One region of the Pseudogemmobacter sp. TB195 genome, then DNA from elsewhere that is predicted to be linked to it. Evidence: riboswitches for the same ligand, from Rfam matches in the RefSeq annotation. Region 1 holds a riboswitch; each other region holds the start of a gene.
What was found. A riboswitch is a leader RNA that binds a small molecule or an ion and turns the genes downstream of it on or off. The one in region 1 is predicted to bind cobalamin.

Region 1 (3,272 bases):
CGCGCGCCTGTTCGGCATTGGCCGACTTCGCGATGAAGAAAGAGGTCAGCGCGTTGAAAAGCTGCGATCCGGCAATGCCCGCAAGCACCATCTGTGCAGGGCCGCCGCCCGCCGCGCGGGCCAGGGCCGCGACAAGGCCAAAAGCCAGAGCCGCCCCCAGAAAAGCGCCCCCGGAAATCCCGATGGCCCCGGCGCCGACGCCCATGATCGTCACCGCCACCGCCCCGGTCGAGGCCCCCGCCGAGACGCCCAGCAGGTAAGGATCGGCCAGCGCGTTTCTGACCAGCGCCTGCAAAACCACACCTGCCAGCGCCAGCCCCGCGCCGCATCCGGCGGCAACCAGGGTGCGCGGTACCCGATAGGCCCAGATGATGCCCTGATCGATCGGATCGACCGGCAGCCCGGCATTCCAGAGATTATTCGCCAATGCCGCCCAGACCGTCGACCAGGGCAGCGGCGTCTCGCCAAGGATCACGCCCGTCAGAACGGCGAGCGCCAGGATAGCCACCCCCGCCATGGCGCGCAAAGCGACATGGGTGGCAAGCGCAACAGGGGTGGCCGGGCGTTTCATCTCTGGCAGATCACTTCAGATCAAAGGCCGGCAGCGCCGCCGCCAGCTCTTCCAGCGCCACGATATTGCGGATCGACGGGTCCATTGCATGGGCGTCGATGATCACGATGCGACCATTCTTCACCGCCTCCATCTGGCTTACCACCGGATCAGACTTCAGGAATTCCAGTTTCTTTTCATGATCATCCGCCTCGAACCGGCGGCGGTCCATGCGTGCGATCACGATCACATCGGGATTGGCCCGCGCGATGGTTTCCCAGGACACGACCGGCCATTCCTCGGGGCTTTCAACCACATTCTTCAGCCCCAGAGACGCCATCATCCAGGCCGGAGCACCGCCGTTTCCGGCAACATAGGGGTCGATATCCATCTCGGCCGACGAGAACCAGAACACCGCCGAGGCCTCTTTCAGATCAAGCGCCTTCGCCGCCGCGACCGCCGCCGCCTCGCGCGCTTTCAGGTCAGCGACCACCTCTGTGCCCTTGTCGGTGATGTTGAAAATCGTCGCCAGCTCTTCGATGCCGAGATAGATCCCCGCCATCGTATAGGGTTCCAGCCGGGTGCCGTCCGAACCTGCGGTATTGTCCTTCCCGATGCAGTCGGACGGCAGGACATAGGCCGGAATGCCGAGATCGGCGAATTGCTCGCGCGTCGCCACGATACCTTGCGGGCCGACATGCCATTCATATTGCACGGTCACGATCCCCGGGCGTTTCGCGACAACACTCTCGAAGGAGGGGTCATTATCCGCCAGCCGCTCGATGCCGTCGTTCAGCTCTCTGAACTCCGGCAGGACTTCGGTGAACCAGACCGAAGTGCCCGCGACCTTGTCGCCAAGTCCCAGCGTGTAAAGGATCTCGCTCGTCGCCTGGCCGACCGTCACAGCGCTTTCCGGCGCCTTGTCAAAGCTCAGCTCAAGCCCGCAATTCTGCAGTTTCAGCGGGTAGCCGGTCTCGGCCAAAGCAGGCATGCCAAAGCAGAGCGCGGCCAGTGAAGCGGTCATCGAGAAACGGGTATTGGGGAAATATCGCATCCGGGATCTCCGTAGGGGATGGGGGATGGAGCGGATGGAGAGCGTGAAAACCGCGACGCACAAAGCTGGCCCGGCGCGGTTGGCGCAGGCTGGCGGCACGGGATGCGGTGGCGCATCTGCGGGTCAAAATCATATCTCGCCTCCCCGGACGCCCCGTCCGGGTCAAGTTGGTTACAGGAGTCGGCAGGTCTCCTGACTGGCGGGTCACTGGGTCTGCGCAGCCTTCCCATGGGCTCTCCCACAGTGGCATTGTCGCGCGGATCCTCGCCGCCTACAGTTGCGGGGGCAGTTCCGGTTCATCCCCCTGTAAAGGCGGATGACGGATTCCCTTTCAATTCCTTGCGGAAACCGACCTGCCCTGAGTATGGGCAAACCCGTCCCGCTTCAATGGCAAAGCATCGCGTTATGCGGATCAGCGCGCGCCCCAGGTGTCCGACAGCCGATACCCGCCGGGCCAGGGGTCAGATGGGTCGAGCATATGCTGATGGATGCCGGTGACCCAGCCACGCCCCGAGATTTCCGGCCGGATCGCCGCCGTGCCCGCCAGATCGGTGGTGCCGAGGATGCGGCCCTGAAACTCCGACCCGATCAGCGAGACGGTGGTCAGACGGTCGGCCTCAGACATCTGGCCACGCGCATGCAGCACCGCCATCCGCGCGGAAAGCGCGGTCCCGGTGGGCGAGCGGTCAACCTTGCCGGGCCGGATCGCCACGGCGGCACCGGCGCGCAGGTCATTGCCCTCGCGCGTGACCTCGCCCGCGAAAAGGCAGAAGGAGTAATGCCTCCAGTCCGGGTTTGTCGGGTGACGGAAACCGAGCTGTTCCGTCCCGGCATCCGAGATTTTCACCCCGAGCTTTGCAATATCATGCGCCTCGTCGGGGGTCAGGCTGAAGCCGAGCGCTTTGGCATAGACAAAGACGAAACTGTCGCCGCCCCAGGCGGTATCGACCGTCAATGTGCCAATGCCCTCGACTTCAAGCTTTGCATCCAGCCGTTCGGCGAAAGAGGGCAGGTTTTCGACAAAGATCCGTTCCGCCTTGCCATTGCGGCATTCGGCGCGGACATGGACCAGACCGCCCGGCGCCTCCAGCACCATGCGCGTTTCCGGCTCGACCATCGGGATGATGCCGCCATCAAGCAAGACCGTCGAGACACAGATCGAATTGGAGCCGGACATCGGTGGCGTATCCTCGGGCTCCATGATGATAAAGGCGGCATCGGCGCGCGGGTCTTTTGGCGGCACGAGCAGGTTCACATGGCGGAAGACGCCGCCGCGCGGCTCGTTCAGTACGAAATTCCTGAGCGTCTGATCTTCGGCGATCCAGCGCGACTGGGCCCAGATCGTGTCACCCGGCGGCGGGCGGACCCCACCCACTATGACATCGCCCACCTCGCCCTCGGCATGGGCGGAAATCACATGGATGGTCTTGATCGAGCGCATATCGGGCCTCAGGAAAGCCAGGGGGGAAGGGTTTTGGCAGCATGGCCGGTGAGGGCAGCGCGGGCGCAGGTCTCAAGACTGTCAAAGCGGATCTGCCGGCCCGAAAGCCCCGGCCCGTAATGGGCATATTTGCCGGAATTGGTCATCAGCGTGCGGGTCGCGGGCGGGAAGACCGGCTCGGAGATCGAGCACCAGCAGAGGTCAGGCAACACCTGCACACTGGCGGC
Region 2 (3,272 bases), on a different contig from region 1:
CATAGGGGGCACCGAGGTCAGGTCCCTCGCAGGCATCCAGCATCACCGCCGTGTCGCGGACGGAACGCGTCAGGAACCCGTCAATCGCCATGCCGGCCCAGCCCTCGCCGGACCAGGGCCCGTCGGGCAGCCGCGCGCGGGTTGGCTTGAAGCCGAAAAGCCCGCAATTCGAGGCCGGAACCCGGACCGAGCCGCCGCCGTCTGATCCATGCGCGAAAGCGACGATCCCCGCCGCGACCGCCGCCGCCGCGCCGCCCGAAGAGCCGCCGGCGGTATGGTCAGTGTTCCAGGGGTTGCGGGTTGGCCCGCCATAGACGGCGGCCTCGGTTGCGATGCCGACCCCGCCTTCGGGGCTTGTCGTGCGCCCGAAGGTCACCACCCCGGTTGCCCGCATCCGGGCCATCATATTGCAATCGGCGGCATAGGTCCTGGCCGGACCAAGCCGCGTGCCGTTAAGGGACGGCAACCCTTTTGCCTCGAGCCCCAGATCCTTGATCAGGAAGGGCACGCCGCGAAACGGCCCGCGCGGAAGGCCTGCGCGGATTTCAGCGCGCGCGACCTCTTCCTGCACCAGCACCACGGCGTTGATTGCCGGATTTCGGGCGCCGACCGCGGCCAGCGCCGCATCCAGCAGCTCATCCGGGCTGACCTCGCCCTTTGCCACCAGCCCCGCAAGTTCGGTCGCATCCCGTGCGCCCAGATCCCCGATCATCTGCGATTCCCCGTTATTCATCCCGATGCCAGTCTGGACGCGGCGCCCGGGAAAGGTCCAGAGGTGCCGCGCATCCGGCTGTTACCGCAACCATGTGACCCGGGCGACCAAAGCGGCGACTGCCGCAACCCTGCGCCCCGTCAGCCGCTTGACAGAGGGCAAGGGCGGATCGCATGGAGGACAGAGCAACGGTTCCGGCGCCGCGCCCGCAAAGCGCGGTTTTCCGGAGAATAGGGAATGTGGCCGGTCCTTTCTGCACAGGGATCCGGGACCACAGCTGCCCCCGCAACTGTAAGCGGTGAGCGGCGGTTGAGGATGCCACTGGAAGTGCCTCAGAGGGGCAGGTCCGGGAAGGCCAGCCGTTCGCCCGGACCCGCGAGCCAGGAGACCTGCCGCTGCTGATCACCCTTTCCCTCGCACGGGGCGTGCGGCGGAGGGCGGAGTGCCGCCAGAGGTGACGTTCATGCGCAACGGGAGGGCTTTCCCCCGCGGCGAAAACGCATCAGGGCGGCGGTCAGCGACCGGTGGCTCCGAAGAAAGGGCTGAGAGATGTTTCACAGGGTTTCCCGTCTGGCAGTGATCACCGCGCTGACCGCCGCCGGTGCGGCCGGCAGCGCGTGCGCGCAGGCACAGAACGATGCCCCTATTGAACTGGGTACGATCACGCTCTCGGCCCTGCGTTACGGGGCCGATATTGCGCGCACCGGCGTCTCGGTCAGCGTGGTTGACCGCGCCGAGCTGGACAAAAGCGCCGATCTGCGGCTGGCGGATTTTCTTGGCACATTGCCGGGGGTCTCGGTGATCAGCCAGGGTGGTTTTGGTGCCAATACCGCCTTGCGGATCCGGGGCTTCGACGGGCGTCATATCGCGGTCTATATCGACGGGATCCGCATTGACGATCCGTCCGGCGTGCAGGTCTCGACCGATTTCGGCGCGCTGATGACCGATGATATTGCCCGGATCGAGGTGCTGCGCGGGTCGCAATCGGCGCTTTGGGGCGGCTCGGCCGTGGCCGGGGTGATCAATATCTCGACATTGTCCGGGGCAGAGCCGGGGCTGCATCAGAAGGTGCGCATCGAAGGGGGCAGCCATAATTCGGCCCGCCTTGCCTGGGGGCTGACCCAAAAGGATGACCAGCTTGAACTGGCCCTGAATGCCAGCCATTTCCGCACCGACGGGATATCGGCCTTTGACGGGGGCACCGAGGCGGATGGCGCCGAGGCCAGCCGGCTGTCGTTTTCGGCGCGCTACCGGGTCTCGGATCTGGTGACGCTGGGGGGCGCCGCTTTCTGGCAAAAAACCCGCAGCGATTATGACGGCTATATCGATACGAATGGCGATGGCTATACCGATACTTTCACCGATCTGCCCAATGAGATGCGCCGCCAGGATCTTGGCCTGCGCCTCTTCGCAGAGCTGGAGACCGGCAATACGCTGCATGTGCTGGGCATCGGCTTTTCACGCAACAAGCGCGATATGGATGACGAGAACGGCAAAAGCGCCTTTGCCGGCGAGCGTCTGACGCTGGACTGGCAGGCGACCAGCACGCTGTCTGACCAGCTGACCCTGTCTTATGGCGCGGATTTCAACCGTGAAGAGGCGAAAACCTCGGCCATGCCCGGAGGCTCGGGTAATACCGATACCAAAGGCATCTGGGGCCAGCTTGCCTGGTCGCCGCGCGAAGGCTTCGATGTGACTGCGGCACTGCGGTATGATGACCATTCGGCCTTTGGCGGCTTTGGCACCGGGCGGCTTTCCTTTGCCTGGGCAGCCGCCGAGGGGCTGACCCTGCGCGGCGCAGTCGCGCGGGGCTTCCGCGCGCCCTCGCTTGACGAGCTGTACGGTGATTATCCGGGGCTGTTCTTCACCGGTAATCCCGATCTCGATCCCGAAACCAGCGTCTCATACGAGCTGGGCGCAGATTATGCCTTCGGGACAGGTGCGTCGCTGTCTTTCACGGCGTTCCGCATCGAGGTCGAAGACCGCATCGCCGCCGATCCGGCGACCTTCTGGTCAACGCTGGGCAATCTGGCGGGAAGCTCGGTGTCGAAAGGCGTCGAGCTGGCCGCGAAAACCAGGCTGAGCGACACGCTGAGCCTCACGCTCGCCTATACCTATACCGATGCGCATGACCCGAATGGCGCGCGCCTGACGGCGGTGCCGCGCCATAATCTGGCGCTCGCGCTGGATGCTGAGATCAGCGAGCGGGTCTCGGCGCGCTTTACCCTCAGCCATCTGGCCGGACGCCGCGACAGGCATGTGAACAGCTTTGCCGCCCTCGACATGCCCGACGTCACCTTGCTGGACGCGGCCTTCAGCTATCAGATCAGTGACAGTATCGGGGCCACATTGCGCATCGAGAACCTGACCGGTGAACACTGGCAATCCTCGCATGGCTACGGCACGCCGGGTCGCACTGCCTGGCTCGGGCTGCAGGCCCGGTTCTGATGCTGCGCGCCGCCATCCTTGTCCTGCTCCTTGGGGCCCTGCCGGTGGCGGCCGACCCTCTTCTCCCTCCGGGGCGGGTGGTCTCGATCAACCTGTGCACCGATCAGCTGGC
Region 3 (3,272 bases), on a different contig from region 1:
TGGTCAGGAAGACAGCTGGCGGAAACCGATGCCACATCCCCACAGGCAGAACAGCGCGGACGGGCCCGGTACCCGAGGTCAGCGGCGGATCGCCGCCAGCTCTGCCAGGCTCGCCAGAAATTCCGCGCTGCTCAGCATGACCTCCTGCCGTCCGAGTGCCGCCGCCTCCCCCATCGCAATCCCGGTGAGCTTTTGCGCAAAAACAACGGCATCGGCCAGGGAACGGCCGCGCCCCAGCCCGGCAATGATCAGCGCCGCGAACAGATCCCCGGTCCCCGACAGCGCCAGCGGCAAATGCGGCGCGGGGTGACGGCTCACGCCGTCCGGCGTGATCACAACGCTTTCAAGACAGCCCTCGGGGCTGTCTTCCAGCACGCATCCGGTCGCAATTACCCGCGCACCAGGCCTCAGGTTCAGCCCCGCCCGCGCCAGCGCCAGATCTTCAGGCCGCGTAATCTTCTGCCCCGACAACAGCGACAGCTCAAACGGGTTCGGCGTGGTCAGATCGGCCAGCGGCAGCAATTCGTCGCGGATCACCGCCACCACCGCTTCGGGCACATAGCGCCCCGGGCCGGCATCGCCGATCACAGGGTCGCAGAGATAGACCAGTCGCGGGTTGATCTCGCGCGCTTTTGCGATGAATTCCGCCGCCAGATGCGCGATCGCGGCCGAACCGATATAGCCCGTCACGATATAATCGGCCCGTTCGGGCAACCCACGCTCCATCGCGCCCAGAAGCAGATCGGCGAAAAAATCCTCGGGCAGCGCGCGACCGCGCAGGCTCGGGTAATCGGGGGTATTCGAGAACACCACCGTCGGGATCGCCGCCACCTCCAGCCCGGCCGCGCAAAGCGGAAACAGCGCCGCCGAATTGCCGACATGGCCGAACACGACCTGGCTCTGGATCGAAATGACGAAAGGCGGGGTCTGCATGGCTATGTCCTTCCTGCGCAGGATCCCGGTCATGGCCCGGCGCGCGCGGGCAGAGGTTACATCCGCCCGCGCGCAAAAGGCCATGGGGTAAACCACGGGGCTTTGGGGAAATTTCAGCAAAGAAATGAAGAGGGGGGCCGAACGGCAACCGCCCGCCCCGCCCCTCAGGACAGGCTCCTCACAAGGGGTCCCGGATGCCCCCTTATAACGCGCCCGTGATAACGGGCGTTGACAGACCACCACCCCGGCGGGTAGCGCAGAGGCGACGGTTCCCGCGAGGGAGGAAAGAGGGAACGCAGCAGGGCATCCGCCCGATCTGCGGCTGCCCCCGCAACTGTGAGCGGCGAGGGTTTCGCGATATGCCACTGGGGTTCAGGGACCCTGGGAAGGCGCGAAACCCACTGACCCGCGAGCCAGGAGACCTGCCGTCGGCCATATTCACGGGCAGGCACATCGGGCGGGGGTTCCTGATGGCAAGGATGACATGCGGGTGATTGCCCGTCGGTTCCTTGCAGTCTGCAGTGACGTGCAAAACGCCTTTCGGGGTAAAATTCATGCCGTCCATTTCCCGCCGCACGTCTGTGCGGCTTTTGCTGACACTTACCGCTCTCACCCCCATCGCCGCTGCGCCGGCGCTGGCAGAAGAGACCACCATCGGCCTTGGCACCATCTGGCTGCCGGTCGATGACGACGCAGGCCAGGGACTTGACGCCACCCCGCCCACCGCCAGCCGGCTGGGCGAAAAAATCCGCGACATCCCTGCTGCCGTCGAGGTGATCGGCACCGAAACCATGGCCGAACGCGGTCTCCATTCGATCACTGCTGCCGTATCGCAGACCGCAACCGGGGTCACCGCGACCGGAGCGCCAAATTACGACAATCATTTCGCCGCGCGCGGCTTTCAGGGCAGCAGTTCGGTCATGATGCTGTTTGACGGCACCAGGCAGTTTCCCGGACGCGGCAATATCTCTTTCCCGGTCGACAGCTGGCTGATCGAGGAATTCGAGGTCCTGAAAGGCGGCGGTTCGGTGATCCATGGCCATGGCGCGATTGGCGGTTTCGTCAATGCGATGCCCAAACGCCCGTTTGACGGTGCGCCGCGCCATTTGCTGACCGCGCTTGCGGGGTCAGATGGCAGGCTGCGCTTTGGCGCCGACAGTGGCGGCTCGCTCTCGGATACGCTTTCCTACCGCATCGCGGTGATCGCGGATGGATCCGACGGCTGGATCGACGGTGCGGATGACAGTCTCGGCGCCGTGACCGCCGCGCTGAGCTGGAAGGCGACGCCCGATCTGACCTTCACCCTGTCCGCCGATTACGCAAAGCGCGAGCCGATGACCTATTATGGCACGCCTTTGCGCAACGGGATCCTCGTCGCGGGGACCGAGGCACTGAACTACAATGTTGAAGACGCGAGGACCGACTTCACCGATCACTGGCTGCAGCTGAAAACCGAATGGGCGCCGTCGGACGCGGTCCGCGTCTCGGCAGTGCTGTACCGCATCGGCTCTGACCGCAGCTTCCGCAATGCTGAAACCTATGAATGGGATCCGGTGACCGATACGGTATCGGTCGGCGAATTCGTCGCCATCGACCAGGATCAGGATCAGACCGGCTTCCGGCTGGATGCAGGCTTGCGCCATGGGATCGCGGGCTATGACAGCCATACGGTGATCGGCTTTGACCTGAACCGCTCGAAATCCAGCTATGCCAGTGCCTTCAACTTCGGCTCGGTCACGGTCGATCCGTTCAACCCGCGCCCCGGCCGTTTCCCCACCGGCCTGACCCCGGTGGCGCAATACCGCTCGACCCTAGACCAGCGCGCGATCTTTCTGGAAAACCGCACCGAGCTTGGCCAGGGGCTGGCGCTCAGCCTTGGCCTGCGCCAGGACTGGTTCGATCTGAGCCGCCAGGGCATCGCAAACCCCGCCACGAGCTTTGACGCCAGCTACAAGGCGCCATCGGCGCGGGTCGCGCTCAGCTGGGCGGCGACTGAGACCACGGTGGTTTACGGCCAGCTGGCCTGGTCCACCGACCCGGTGAACGTGCCGCTGATGGATTACGCCGCGAATTTCCGCGACTTCGACCTGACCACGGGGCGACAATTCGAGATCGGGCTGCGCCAGAGCTTTGCCGATGGCCGCGCCGAATGGTCGCTCACCGCCTATGATATCGTGAAGCGCAATGTGCCGGTGCTGGCGCCGGGGTCTTTCACGATGCAACAGGCCGGGCAGCAATCGTCGCGCGGGATCGAGCTGGCAGCCAGCGCCAGGGTGACCGATACCCTGCGGCTCAGCGGCAATATCGCCCGCACCAGAGCGCGGTTTGACGATTTCACC

Region 2: another riboswitch for cobalamin. It lies ahead of AC4FS3_RS17125 (TonB-dependent receptor plug domain-containing protein); the one in region 1 lies ahead of AC4FS3_RS15985 (ABC transporter substrate-binding protein).
Region 3: another riboswitch for cobalamin. It lies ahead of AC4FS3_RS14480 (TonB-dependent receptor); the one in region 1 lies ahead of AC4FS3_RS15985 (ABC transporter substrate-binding protein).

Annotation. Positions count from the first base shown of each region.
Region 1 is NZ_JBZEGG010000015.1:41,722-44,993, forward strand. Features, by position in the region: gene AC4FS3_RS15980 (FecCD family ABC transporter permease) at 1-517, opposite strand, end outside; gene AC4FS3_RS15985 (ABC transporter substrate-binding protein) at 582-1,574, opposite strand; cobalamin riboswitch at 1,770-1,972, opposite strand; gene AC4FS3_RS15990 (trans-3-hydroxy-L-proline dehydratase) at 2,017-3,045, opposite strand; gene lhpI (cis-3-hydroxy-L-proline dehydratase) at 3,054-3,272, opposite strand, start outside.
Region 2 is NZ_JBZEGG010000016.1:137,613-140,884, forward strand. Features, by position in the region: gene AC4FS3_RS17120 (amidase) at 1-712, opposite strand, end outside; cobalamin riboswitch at 885-1,123, shown strand; gene AC4FS3_RS17125 (TonB-dependent receptor plug domain-containing protein) at 1,262-3,160, shown strand; gene AC4FS3_RS17130 (ABC transporter substrate-binding protein) at 3,160-3,272, shown strand, end outside.
Region 3 is NZ_JBZEGG010000013.1:70,737-74,008, forward strand. Features, by position in the region: gene pdxY (pyridoxal kinase) at 79-933, opposite strand; cobalamin riboswitch at 1,183-1,377, shown strand; gene AC4FS3_RS14480 (TonB-dependent receptor) at 1,488-3,272, shown strand, end outside.